Linked DNA regions of Gemmatimonas sp.. The main gene of each other region encodes a partner of the protein of the gene in region 2 in a complex. Links are inferred from orthologs where the notes say so. Each region holds a gene or a part of one and is shown on either strand. Other genes may lie near its edges.

Region 1 (5,911 bases), on a different replicon or contig from region 2:
CAATCAAAATGGCCTTGTTCAGGCTGCGACTCATGGTGCCTCCTCGAAGTACGATGGTAATGGGTGTCGGATAAGCTAGGAGGGTCCTCTGACCAAACCAAACCCGAAAGCCGCACGCGGGGCTATTCGGACGCCATGGCGTCGCGACGCAGCACAAGGGCGTCCTCGACGGGGTGTCGGTAGTACCCTCGGCGGCGCCCGACGGCCGCAAATCCACGGGACGAATAGAGCGCGCGAGCGGCTGCGTTTGACTCGCGCACCTCAAGGAACATGGCGGCGACCCCGGCGTCAGTCCCCGCCGCGATCGCATCGTCCAGCAGCCGGGCCCCGACCCCCCGTCGGCGCATCCCAGGGGCCGTCGCAATATTGGCGATCTCCGCCTCGTCGGCGGCCTGCAGCATGATGCAATATCCAACGACTCCACCCGACGCATCGACGGCGGTCATCATTCGCGAAAAGGGATGCACCAAGAGCTCGTGAAACGACCGTGACGGCCAGGGGTCGCTGAACGCGAGCGCTTCGATCGACGCCATCGCCGGCACATCATCGGCCTTGGTGGGCCGGATCGCGAGAAGTGGCGTAGTCATGAAACGCCGAGGGAGGGCAATGTCGCACCGTGCGACGCTTCCCATTTCACCTGCGCTTCCGCCAGGCGCCCATACTGTGGCTCCCAGCTCTCCAACGGTACGACACGGGTCCACGCGTGCGGTACCACCCGCAACAGGTGCGCTGACCACGGTGTTACGACCTGAGTCTCGAGCTCCGCCACGGGCGACGAGAGCACGGCTAGGCGAGGACGTCCTGCCACGTGCATGTCGAGCTGTTCCAGTGTCATGCGCTGGAGCGCAGACTGCGCCTGCACACGGCGATTTTCGTCAAACCTGACGTCGAGGACGTAACGCTCGCCTCGCAGAGCATCTCCATGTACCACCGCGGGGCCGGCCGGCAGCGCGTCGCTTGCGTCCGCCGCCGCGAGGAGCAGCGATGACACGGCGAACAGCGACAGCGACGCTCCGTGGGCCAGCCCCTTCGCCAGCGACGCCGCGATGCGCAACGACGTGAAGCTTCCCGGGCCTTCTCCGCAGACGACGCCCGTGAGATGCTGCGGTTGCATGTCGGCCGCTTTCAGAAGCGCCTGAACCGCCGGGAAGAGCTGATCCTCACGCCCGGCACCCATGGCGACGGGGTGCATCGCGACAAGCGCTCCATCGGCGATGAGCGCCACCGAGCCGGCAGTCGTCGAGGACTCGAGCACGAGCAACCGTGCAGACGGGAACGCCAATGACTCTTGAGGGAACACGCGTGCGGACATACACAGAGTCTAGCGCGCCCACCGAACGATCCCCAGCCCTCCGTCGCGTCAAGTCGGCGCCGAGTACGCGCCGTCGCGGCCAGCGTTCCCCCCGGGACTGATCGCTACGCCACGCTGGCAATCCGGGTAAACTTGGCGGGCTCCTGACGGAGTTGGGGGAACGGGTCCTCACGTCCCTCAGCAAGCACCGCGAAGGTGCCGCGTTCGGCCAGCGCCGCCGCTGCGTCGAACACCTGGCTATCGAAGGCGGTACCCCGATCTCGACGCATGATGTCGAGTACGACCGGCACCTCCAACCCGGCGCGATACGGGCGATCGGCCGTGAGCGCCTCATACACGTCGGCCACCGCCAGTACACGCGACAGCAGTCCGAGCTGCGAGGCATCCAGCTTCCAGGGGTACCCCTTGCCGTCGAGTCGCTCGTGATGCTGCGCGGCCTCTTGGGCGAATCCGTTGAACGCGCTGACGCGCTCGAGGATCTCCCATGTCCATCGCGGATGCTTCCGGATCTCCCCGAACTCTTCGTCGGTGAGCTTGGCCGGCTTGTCGAGAATTCGATTCGAGACGCCTAGTTTGCCGATATCGTGCAACAGGCCGGCACGGAGGGTATCACGGCACATGTCGGCGTCGGCCCCCATCGACATGGCGATTCCCACCGCATAGCGCGCGACGTTCGTTGAATGCCGAGCGGTGTACGGCGTCTTGGCGTCGATCACCGCGGCAAAGGCATACGCGATGCTGTCGAGCCGTTCGTCGGTGGCGTGCAGTGGAATACCACCCGGCTCGAGCGTCAGTACCGCCTGTTCGAGGTTCGCGCTATCGGCGAGCACAGCCCACCAGGTACGATCGCGCTTCCACGGAGCGACGAGATCGACGAGTCGCGGATCGAACCAACGGCCTCGCCGCTGACGAGTCATGTCGATCGCGGCATCGATACCGTTCTCACTCCAATACGCCTCGAGCGTCTGCGCAATCAACAAGATGCGCGACAGCAACGGGATCTCGTCACCCGCCAGTCCGACCGGATGACCAAGGCCACACCAGTGCTCGTCGACATGGGCGATCGCCTCGCTCGTGGCCCCCGGGAATCCGAGTACGAGCGCGATCTGCGCGCCGCGTTCGCATCGCGTTTGGATGATTTCACGCGTCATCGACGGCGTGCGCGCGATACGCAAGAAGTGCGACACGCGGGCGAGCGGATTCCGACCGACGCCGCAGTTCTTCGCGGTACGCATCGCGAGCCTCCAGCGATCGTGCCAATCGACCAGACGCATGTCGCGCTTCACGTCCTGATCGTCGCTGCCGAACAGCGCCGACATGCGTGCGGCGTTGCTGGAACACCCGGAATCCTTCAAGAGCGCCGCGTAGTACAGCGCTCCCATCGTCTCGTCATCAAGATGCAACTCCCGACCGAGCCGCATCGCGATCAGCGCCGTCCGGAGCGTGTGACCTGGTCGCTGTCCCTCGGTGAGATCGAGCGCATATGTCAACGCCGAGATCACTTCGGCCAGACGAATGTACGAGACGCGTAGGCCGGCGACGGGCATGGCGATGATGCGAGGGATGCGGGAGACACCGACCGACATGCGGTGCTCCACCATTCCATGACGACGACGTCCGCCGGACGGTCACCGGCGCGACCCCGATCCCGACATACCGGCAGATTCAGCGCATCGTCGGCGCGTGAATGCGGAGTAACCGTCGATTCGCGTTTTCCGGATCATGACCGAGCACCACGTGAATCCTGTCACGCGGCAACGTATTCACGGCGCGATCAGGCCACTCCACCAGCAGGACCGGCGCGCTCTCGACCACCTCATCCCACCCCAGCATCTCCAGTTCCGCGTCCGACCGCAAGCGATACAGATCGGCGTGGATCACCGGGCCTCGAGGCGCGTCATACTGCTGGATGATCGAGAATGTCGGACTCGTCACCGCCTCGATGGCGGAGACGCCGATCCCGACGCAAATCGCCCGCACCAGTGTGGTCTTTCCCGCTCCGAGGTCACCCTCGAGCGTGATTACGACCGGACGCGGAAGTACCGCCCCGAGTGCCCGCCCCCACGCCTCCAGCGAATCCCGATCCGGGGCCCGCGGAGCGCCTCGCCCCAGCAAGTACCCGAGCGAGTCAGCGGCCACGCTTGCCTCCGGCGCGCCGCATCGGTGCGCTACCGGGGGGGCGCTTGGGAGCGGCCGTGTTGCCGCGCGCCTGTTCCGGCTTCTCTCCGAGCGCGGTGCGGACTTCGAAGAGCTGGTCGCGCAGTCGAGCTGCTGCCTCGAAATCGAGGGCGATCGCCGCTTCGCGCATGGCGACTTCCAGCTCCCCCACGAGCGTCTGCAAATCCTCACGCGACCGCGGTGCGCTCTCGGCACCCAATCGCTTGGTGGTCGGAGTGGCCTCCTCGTGCGGCGCGCGCGCATCGGCGACCCGCGTAATCAACCGGACATCATCGATGCTCTTCAGGACGCCGTGCGGGGTGATCCCGTTCTTCTCGTTGTGCTCACGCTGAATCGTCCGACGGCGATCGGTTTCGTCGATGGCACGCTGCATCGACCCGGTGATGCGGTCGGCATACAGGATCGCCATACCGTTCAAATGGCGTGCCGCGCGTCCGATCGTCTGGATCAACGACCGATCGCTGCGCAGGAAGCCTTCCTGGTCGGCGTCAAGAATCGCCACCAGCGATACCTCGGGCATGTCGAGCCCTTCGCGGAGCAGGTTGATGCCAATCAACACATCGAATTCACCGAGGCGCAACCCACGCACGATTTCCATGCGCTCGATGGCGTCGATATCGGAGTGCATGTATCGCACCCGAACACCCACCTGCTGCAGATAATCGGTAAGATCTTCCGACATCCGCTTCGTGAGCGTGGTGACCAGCACCCGCTCGCCCTTGCGCTCGCGAATGCGAATCTCGTGAAGCAGATCGTCCACCTGCCCCTTCACCGGACGAATTTCCAGGACTGGGTCCAGGAGGCCCGTGGGGCGGATGACTTGCTCGACGACCACGCCTTCCGAGAGTTGCAGCTCTAATTCCCCAGGCGTCGCCGAGACATTCACGAGCCGCGGTACCAGCTGGATGAACTCGTCGAAGACCAGCGGTCGATTGTCGAGCGCACTGGGTAGCCGAAATCCGTAGTCAACCAACGTGAGCTTGCGCGCGCGATCGCCGTTGTACATCCCGCGAATCTGTGGCAGCGACACGTGCGACTCGTCGACCACAACGAGGTAGTCGTCGGGGAAGTAATCGAGCAGGCAGGCTGGTCGTTCGCCGGCCGCGCGCCCGCTGATGTGCCTCGAGTAGTTCTCGATGCCGGCGCAGGTACCGATTTCCGCCAGCATTTCGAGATCGAAGTTCGTGCGCTGATCGAGCCGCTGCGCTTCCAGCAACTTGCCCTGCGTGCGTAGCTCGGCCAAGCGCTCGGCGAGCTCCTCGCGAATGGCGATACTCGCCCGCTCGATCGTGGGTCGGTTCGTGATGAAGTGTTTGGCCGGGTAGATCGCCATCCGCTCGAGCGTCGAAATCGTTTCGCCGGTGAGCGGGTCGATCTTGGAGATGCGCTCGATCTCATCACCCCACAGCTCGAGGCGCACTGCCTGCTCCTCGTACGCCGGATAGATCTCCACCGTGTCGCCACGCACGCGAAACGTCCCGCGATCGAACGCGACATCGTTTCGCAGATACTGAATGCCGACCAGTGCCCGCAGAATGTCGTCGCGCGCGATCTGCTGTCCACGGGACAGCGCCACCATGCGCTCGCGATACGACACCGGATCGCCGAGGCCGTAGATGGCCGACACCGTCGACACGATGACGACGTCATCGCGTTCCATCAACGAGGATGTGGCCCGCAGGCGGAGTCGATCGATATCCTCGTTGATGCTCGCATCCTTCTCGATGAACGTATCGCTCGAGGGGACGTACGCCTCCGGCTGATAGTAGTCGTAGTACGAGATGAAGTACTCGACTGCGTTCGTGGGGAAGAACGACTTGAGCTCTCCGTACAGCTGCGCCGCCAGCGTCTTGTTATGCGACAGGACGAGCGTCGGCCTCCCCCATTGCGCGATGACGTTTGCCATCGTCATCGTCTTGCCAGACCCGGTGACGCCGAGCAGCGTCTGGAAGCGGTCGCCGCGCGTTAGCCCCTCGGATAGTTCGATGATCGCACGCGGCTGATCACCGGCAGGGGCGAAGGGGCTCTGGAGTCGAAACGGGGCTGACATAGTCGCAATATAGCGGGATCGGCTTTTCTTCGGGTAGCGGCGCGCGCCCTGCGGCCGAGCCCGCCGCCTACTCCTCGGCCGTGATCTTTTCGCGTCGGGACACCGCCGCGATGCCCTTCACGCGACGCGCGGCCTTCATGATGCGCTCCAAATGCGCGAGGTTCTCGACCTCGACCATCGCCGAGCCCGTGACCCGGCCATCGATCGTCTTCAGTTCCAGACTCTTGATGTCCGTGCCGGTAGCACTTACAGCCGCCGCCACGTCGGCATACAGGCCGCGACGATCGGTGCCTTCCATCGCAAGGCGTACAATGAAACGCTCTCCCGCCATCTCGTGCCAATCGATGTCGAGCCGTCGCTCTGGCTCGTGC
Region 2 (6,105 bases):
GGCATGCCGCGTCGCTGCCAACGCCGCTGTTTACTCCGCGCGAGCGGCCAGCAACTGATTGACTTTCTTCGGATCGGCTGAGCCCTTCGACTTCTTCATGACCTGACCGACCAGCACGCCTTGCAGTTTGCGTTCGCCAGCCATGAAGCGCGCGGCCTCGGTGGGTGATTCGGCAAAGACTTCGTCAATCCACGCAACGAGTGCCGCGTCGTCCGAGACTTTCAACAGGCCATCGCGCGTGGCGATCGCCAGCGGCTCGACCGGTTCACGTTCCATCAGCGTGAAGATCTGTCGGGCGGCCGTGTTGGACAGCTCGCCCTGCGCTTCGAGTTTGATGAGCGCACCAAGCCGGGCCGGATCGACGGCATGGTCGAGCAGTGACCCACCGGACGCGTTCACCGCCGCCAGCACCGGTCCCAGCATCCAGTTCGCCGCGCGGCGCGGGTCACCCGCCGCCGAGGCGACCGCTTCGAAGCGATCCGCCAGGGTTCGGTTCACAATGAGCTGATCGACGTCGGCCGCGCCGAGACCGTACTGCGTTACAAAGCGCTCGCGCTTGGCGGCCGGCAACTCCGGAAGCGCCTCACGCTGACGCTGCACGAACTCGTCGACCAGCACGAGCGGCGGAAGATCCGGCTCCGGGAAGTAGCGGTAGTCGTGGCTGCCTTCCTTGCTGCGCGCGGAGCGCACCTGATTGCGCTTCTCGTCGTACAGCAACGTCTGCTGCTCGACGCGACCACCACTCTCGAGAATGGCACACTGCCGCGCAAACTCCACTTCGACGGCGTGCTCAGCGGACGAGAACGAATTGAGGTTCTTGACTTCGGTCTTGGTGCCGAGTGTCTCCACGCCGCGCGGGCGTATGGAGATGTTCACGTCCACGCGGAGCGAGCCTTCCTCCATGTTGGCGTCGGAGACTTCGGTGTACTCGAGGATCTGCTTGAGGCGGCGGAGATAACTCACCGCATCGGCCGCCGAGTGAATCTCCGGCTCCGACACGATTTCGATCAGCGGCGTGCCGGCGCGATTCAGGTCGATCGCGGTCGCGTCGCGGAAGCGATCGTGCACCGACTTTCCCGCATCCTCTTCCATGTGCACGCGATGCACGCGGATCGCGCGAGGAGGCGTGGCGGTGTCATCGACAACGATGGTACCACCGGTCGCGATGGGCTGATCGAACTGCGAGATCTGATAGCCCTTCGGCAAGTCGGGATAGAAGTAATTCTTGCGCGCGAATACCGAGGTGTTGTGCACGGTGGAGCCGAGCGCGAGTGAGGCGCGTGTGGCGAGTTCGACGGCGTGCGCATTCAGCACCGGCAACGCTCCCGGTAGGCCGAGGCACACCGGACAGGTATTGGTGTTGGGTGCCTCGCCGAACGACGTTGCACAGCCGCAAAAGATCTTGCTCCGTGTCTTGAGCTGGCAGTGTACTTCGAGTCCGATCACGAGCTCCCAGTCGATGGGCGTGCCGGTGCTTGGCGATGCAGTGCTCATGCGCCACCCCCCTGAGCCATTGTATGCTCGAGCGCGGCCGCCGCCTTGAACATGGTGGCCTCATCGAAACGCGCCGCCATGAACTGGCCACCAACGGGGAGGCCATCGACGAGGCCGATGGGCTGCGACATCGCCGGGATGCCGGCGAGGTTGGCCGTCACGGTGTAGATGTCGCTGAGATACATATCGTATGGATCGGACACCTCACCGATGCGAAATGCCGGGGTTGGCGCGGTGGGTGTGAAGAGCACGTGCACCCCCTCGGCGAAGACGCGTTCGAAATCCTGCGTGATGAGCGTGCGTACCGTCTGCGCGCGGCGATAGTAGGCGTCGTAGTAGCCCGCACTGAGCACGTACGTGCCAAGCAGAATCCGACGCGTTACTTCGGCGCCGAAACCGCCGGACCGCGTGCGCTCGTACATCTCGCGTAGACCGTCGGCCGCGGCACGCTTTCCGTAGCGAACGCCGTCGTAGCGCGCGAGGTTGCTGGACGCTTCGGCCGGCGCGAGCACGTAGTACACGGGAATCGCGAGCGACGTGTGGGGCAACGACACATCACGCACCTCGGCGCCGAGCGACCGCAAGCGATCGAATGACGCGTCGCACTGCGCGCGAATACGGGGATCGAGTGCCTCGGTGAAGTACTCGACCGGACGACCCACCACGAGACCCGCCAGCGGTTGGGCGCTGTCGGCAACAACGGCTGACTGCCGTAACGCGGGCACCGGACGCGCCGAACAGGTGGCATCGGAGGGATCGTGTCCGGCAATGATCTCCACCCCGAGTGCCGCGTCGAACACGTTCCGGGCGAACACGCCCACGTGATCGAGTGACGACGCGTAGGCGACGAGTCCGAAACGACTGACGCGACCGTACGTGGGCTTCACGCCGACGATGCCGCAAAACGCCGCCGGTTGGCGTACGGAGCCACCGGTTTCGGAGCCGAGCGCGAGGCGGACGACGCCCGCCGCGACCGCCGCGGCCGAACCACCGGAGGAACCGCCGGGCACGCGCGAGCGATCGACTGGGTTCTTCGTGGGGCCGTACGCGCTATTCTCGGTGGAGGATCCCATGGCGAATTCGTCCATGTTCGTCTTGCCGATCACGATGGCACCGGCGTCTCGCAGCTTCCTGACTGCGGTTGCTTCGAACGGACTGACGTACCCCTCGAGAATGCGCGAGCCGCAGGTGGTCGGCAGCGTGAGCGTCGCGAGATTGTCCTTGATCGCGACGGGGACGCCGGCGAGGTCGCTATTCCCTGCGTGCGTCGCGACCGACGTGGCAGCAGCCAACGATCCTTCGCGGTCCACTGAGAGGAACGCGTTCAGTCCGGTCGGTCCGGCATCAACGGCATCGTATTGCGCCCAAGCCGCTTCGACCGAGTGCGCCTTCAGCGACTCCACGTTCATGCGTCGTCCTCGGCGGAGGAACCGACGTCACCATGCGTCGCCAGACGCGGCACCAGAAAGAAGCCCTCACGCGTCGCTGGCGCGAACGCCTCCCGCGTGCGTTGGAGCGCGACCGGCGGCGCGCCGTCGTCACGCAGCGGCATCCCCGCCACGTCGCGTTCAGCGAGTTCCTGGGGGATGGTGGCCTGCTGCAGGGCATCCATGTGCTGCAGAATGCCATTCAGTTCCGCGACGAGCCCGGGGAGCCGCGCGTCGTCGATTGCCAAGCGCGCGAGTTGCGCGACATGAAGCACATCTTCGTTGGAGACCGACAACTACTCCCACCCGCGTTCGAGTTTGGCCTGCGCCAGCACCAGAGTCTTCCGGCCGATCTCTTCGTCTTCGAAATCAATACGCACCTTCAGGTCACGCCCGCTGCCGGTGAGTTCTGCGATCGTGCCCGATCCGAACTTCGCGTGACGCACCTTCTCACCGACGGCGAACATCGGCGCATCTTGCGACTCGTCTTCCGGCTCGGTGGGGCGGTCGCGTCGCGCCGGCGTCGAGAATGCACCAGCACTCTTTCCGAAGGCTGTGCTGCCCGCACCGTACGACGCGCTGCCGTACTGACCACCTGAGCGCTTGGCACCGCCTCCGCCGCCGGCGCTGTAGCTGCTGCGTCCCCACGAATCGTCGCTGTCGCGTGAGGACTGCGTGCCGCCGATGGACGCGAAGCCACCGCGTCCTTCGGTCTTGGCGCGCGCCGTCTTCTGACGTTCCGCCAGCGAGATCGTGACCTGCTTGAGGAAGCGTGACGGCATCGAGAACATCATCTCGCCATTGCGTCGACGCTGCTCGGCACAGGTGAGGTACAGCTTGGTTTCGGCACGCGTGATGCCCACGTAAAACAGTCGGCGTTCCTCTTCGAGCTGACTCGGATCCTCGGCGGCACGTGCCAGCGGGAACAACCCATCCTCCAGACCCGAGACGAACACGAGCGGGAACTCGAGTCCCTTCGCGTTGTGCATCGTCATGCAAGTGACGGCATCGGCGTTCGGGTCGAGTTTGTCGATCCCGGCTACCAACGTCGACGACTGCAGGAAGTGATCGAGCGGCGTGAGTCCCACTTCACCGCCCTCATCGGCCACGACTTCAGCGGCACCGGCGATCAGTTCGCGCACGTTCTCGATGCGCTCCTGACCTTCGGGACCTTCGGCGCGCAGGTGGTCGGCGTACTTGATCGAGGCGGCAAGATCGCGGAGCAGCTCGTCGACCGCGGAATCGACGGCCGCGTTCCGCAGGCGCTGCACGAGTGACACGAAATCGGCCAGCGCCGTCCGCGCAGCGGGCCGCAGCTCCGCCACGACATCGATGCGCGAGGCGATGGTGAGCAAGGGGACGCCATCCCGCTGCGCGCGCTCGACCAGCAGCGTGATCGTGGCATCGCCCAAGCCGCGCTTGGGCACGTTCACGGCGCGGCGGAATGCCTCGTCATCGGCTGGATTCGCGACGAGCTTGAGGTACGCCATGATGTCGCGAATTTCGCGACGATCGTAGAAGCGGACGGCGCCGACGAGCCGGTACGGGATGTTGCGACGACGGAACGCGTCTTCGATCGCGCGGCTCTGCGCGTTGGTGCGATAGAGCACCGCGCAATCGCGCCGCGAAAGATCGGAGCGCGACATGCGTGCGGTGATGGTATCGGCAATGAAGTCGGCTTCGTCGCGCTCGTCGAGCGTTTCCACGAGCGTGACCGTCTCGCCAGCCGGCCGTGTGGCGCGCAGCGTCTTGCCGCGCCGTTCCGTGTTCTCGGCAATAACGGCATTGGCGAGCGCGAGAATGTTCGGCGTGGAGCGGTAGTTTTCCTCGAGGCGCACGATGCGCGCGCCGGGAAAGGCGCGCTCGAAGTCGAGGATGTTCCGGATGTCGGCGCCGCGCCATCCGTAGATCGACTGGTCATCATCGCCGACCACCATCACGTTGCGATATCCGCCGCCCATGAGCTGGACGAATCGGAACTGTGCCGCGTTCGTGTCCTGATACTCGTCGACGAGCACGTACTTGAAGCGCCGCTGATAGTGCGCCCGCAACGCTTCATCCTGCTCGAGCGCACGAACGGGTAGCACCAGCAAGTCGTCGAAGGTGACGGCATTGGCCTGCTGCAGGGCGTGTTCGAGATCGGTGTACACGCCGGCGACGGCCGTCGTGAAGGTGTCACGGGCCGTACGCGCGTATTCGCTCGGAGATACGAGCGCGTTCTTGGCACTCGAGATCGCGCTCAGAATGGCCTTGGGGGCGAACTGCGTGGGGCTGAGCTTGCGACGTTCCATGACGCGCTTGACGGCACCGATGGTGTCGTCTTCGTCGTAGATCGTGAAGTTCTGCTCGCGTCCCACGATCGGGGCCACGCCGCGCAGCATGCGCGCGCCGAGGGCGTGGAAGGTGCCGCACCACATGCCTTTCGGTTCGTGCCCGAGAAACTTGGCGATACGGGCGCGCATCTCGCCGGCGGCCTTGTTCGTGAACGTGACGGAGAGGATTTCGTGGGGCGCCACGCCGCGATCGCCGATGAGTCGGGCGATGCGCGTGGTGAGCACGCGGGTCTTGCCGGAGCCGGCCCCGGCAAGCACCAGCGCCGGACCATCGTCATGAAACACGGCTTCGCGCTGGCCGGGATTAAGGCTTCGCGTCAGCGCTTCGAGATCGAGCGCAGGTGCCGAGGGCACCGCGTCAAAGAGGGAACCGGACCAACCCGTCGTCGTCATGCGTGCAAGATAACGTCGAACGCCGCTCCGCGGTCGGTGTCAGCGAGCATCAGCTTGCCTTCGTGATTCTCCTGCACGATGCGACGCGCGAGCGACAAGCCGATACCCCAGCCGCGATCCTTCGTGGTGAAGCCGGCGTCGAAAATGCGCTTGCGCAATTTGCGGGGAATGCCGGGGCCGTTGTCCTGCACGCGAATGCGCACGCCCCCCTCCGGGAGCGGAATGGCCGACACGACGACTTCTCCATCACGACCAGCGAGGGCGTCCATCGCGTTCTTGATCAGTACTTCCAACACCCACTCCAGGAGCACCTTGTCGCCGCGCGTCATGAGCGGCCCCTCGGGGTGCTCGCTCCGAATGCGCACGGTGCGCGCCAGCGTGGGCGCGCGCGCTGCGAAGTACGAGGCCAGCCGATCGACCAGCTCAGCGCAATCCACCTGCTCGTCGCGCGGCGGACG

The links.
Region 1: the proteins of RMP10_RS10990 (region 2) and uvrB are in contact, whole or in part, in a crystal structure (PDB 7EGT), measured with the Thermus thermophilus proteins. The link is inferred for Gemmatimonas sp. from one-to-one orthologs. Residues at the interface, in WP_096412145.1 of Thermus thermophilus: His654, Arg656, Phe657, Gln666, Asp668, Glu669, Lys680, Arg681, Leu682, Ser683, Lys685, Tyr686, Ala687; in WP_096411307.1 of Thermus thermophilus: Glu23, Leu25, Arg26, Asp27, Gly28, Glu29, Arg30, Phe31, Arg55, Glu326, Asp327, Phe328, Glu379, Ser382, Gln383, His398, Gly400, Arg401.

The regions. Positions count from the first base shown.
Region 1 is NZ_JANPLK010000043.1:129,288-135,198, forward strand. Bases 2,991-5,911 are described here. They hold uvrB (excinuclease ABC subunit UvrB), read right to left. Parts: upstream 5,541-5,911; coding sequence 3,441-5,540; downstream 2,991-3,440. Other genes in these bases: tsaE (tRNA (adenosine(37)-N6)-threonylcarbamoyltransferase complex ATPase subunit type 1 TsaE), read right to left, coding at 2,991-3,451; RMP10_RS11790 (bifunctional (p)ppGpp synthetase/guanosine-3',5'-bis(diphosphate) 3'-pyrophosphohydrolase), read right to left, coding at 5,608-5,911. In the rest of the region: ssb (single-stranded DNA-binding protein), read right to left, coding at 1-34; rimI (ribosomal protein S18-alanine N-acetyltransferase), read right to left, coding at 123-587; tRNA (adenosine(37)-N6)-threonylcarbamoyltransferase complex dimerization subunit type 1 TsaB, read right to left, coding at 584-1,312; RMP10_RS11775 (HD domain-containing phosphohydrolase), read right to left, coding at 1,417-2,898; more of tsaE, read right to left, coding at 2,978-2,990. UniProt on the Escherichia coli protein: The UvrABC repair system catalyzes the recognition and processing of DNA lesions. A damage recognition complex composed of 2 UvrA and 2 UvrB subunits scans DNA for abnormalities.
Region 2 is NZ_JANPLK010000042.1:62,870-68,974, reverse strand. Bases 2,933-6,047 are described here. They hold RMP10_RS10990 (UvrD-helicase domain-containing protein), read right to left. Parts: upstream 5,648-6,047; coding sequence 3,218-5,647; downstream 2,933-3,217. Other genes in these bases: RMP10_RS10985 (HAMP domain-containing sensor histidine kinase), read right to left, coding at 5,644-6,047; RMP10_RS10995 (Asp-tRNA(Asn)/Glu-tRNA(Gln) amidotransferase subunit GatC), read right to left, coding at 2,933-3,217. In the rest of the region: RMP10_RS11010 (zinc dependent phospholipase C family protein), read left to right, coding at 1-62; Asp-tRNA(Asn)/Glu-tRNA(Gln) amidotransferase subunit GatB, read right to left, coding at 31-1,494; Asp-tRNA(Asn)/Glu-tRNA(Gln) amidotransferase subunit GatA, read right to left, coding at 1,491-2,903; more of RMP10_RS10995, read right to left, coding at 2,900-2,932; more of RMP10_RS10985, read right to left, coding at 6,048-6,105. UniProt on the Escherichia coli protein: A helicase with DNA-dependent ATPase activity. Unwinds DNA duplexes with 3'-5' polarity. Translocates on single-stranded DNA with 3'-5' polarity. Initiates unwinding more efficiently from a nicked substrate than double-stranded DNA.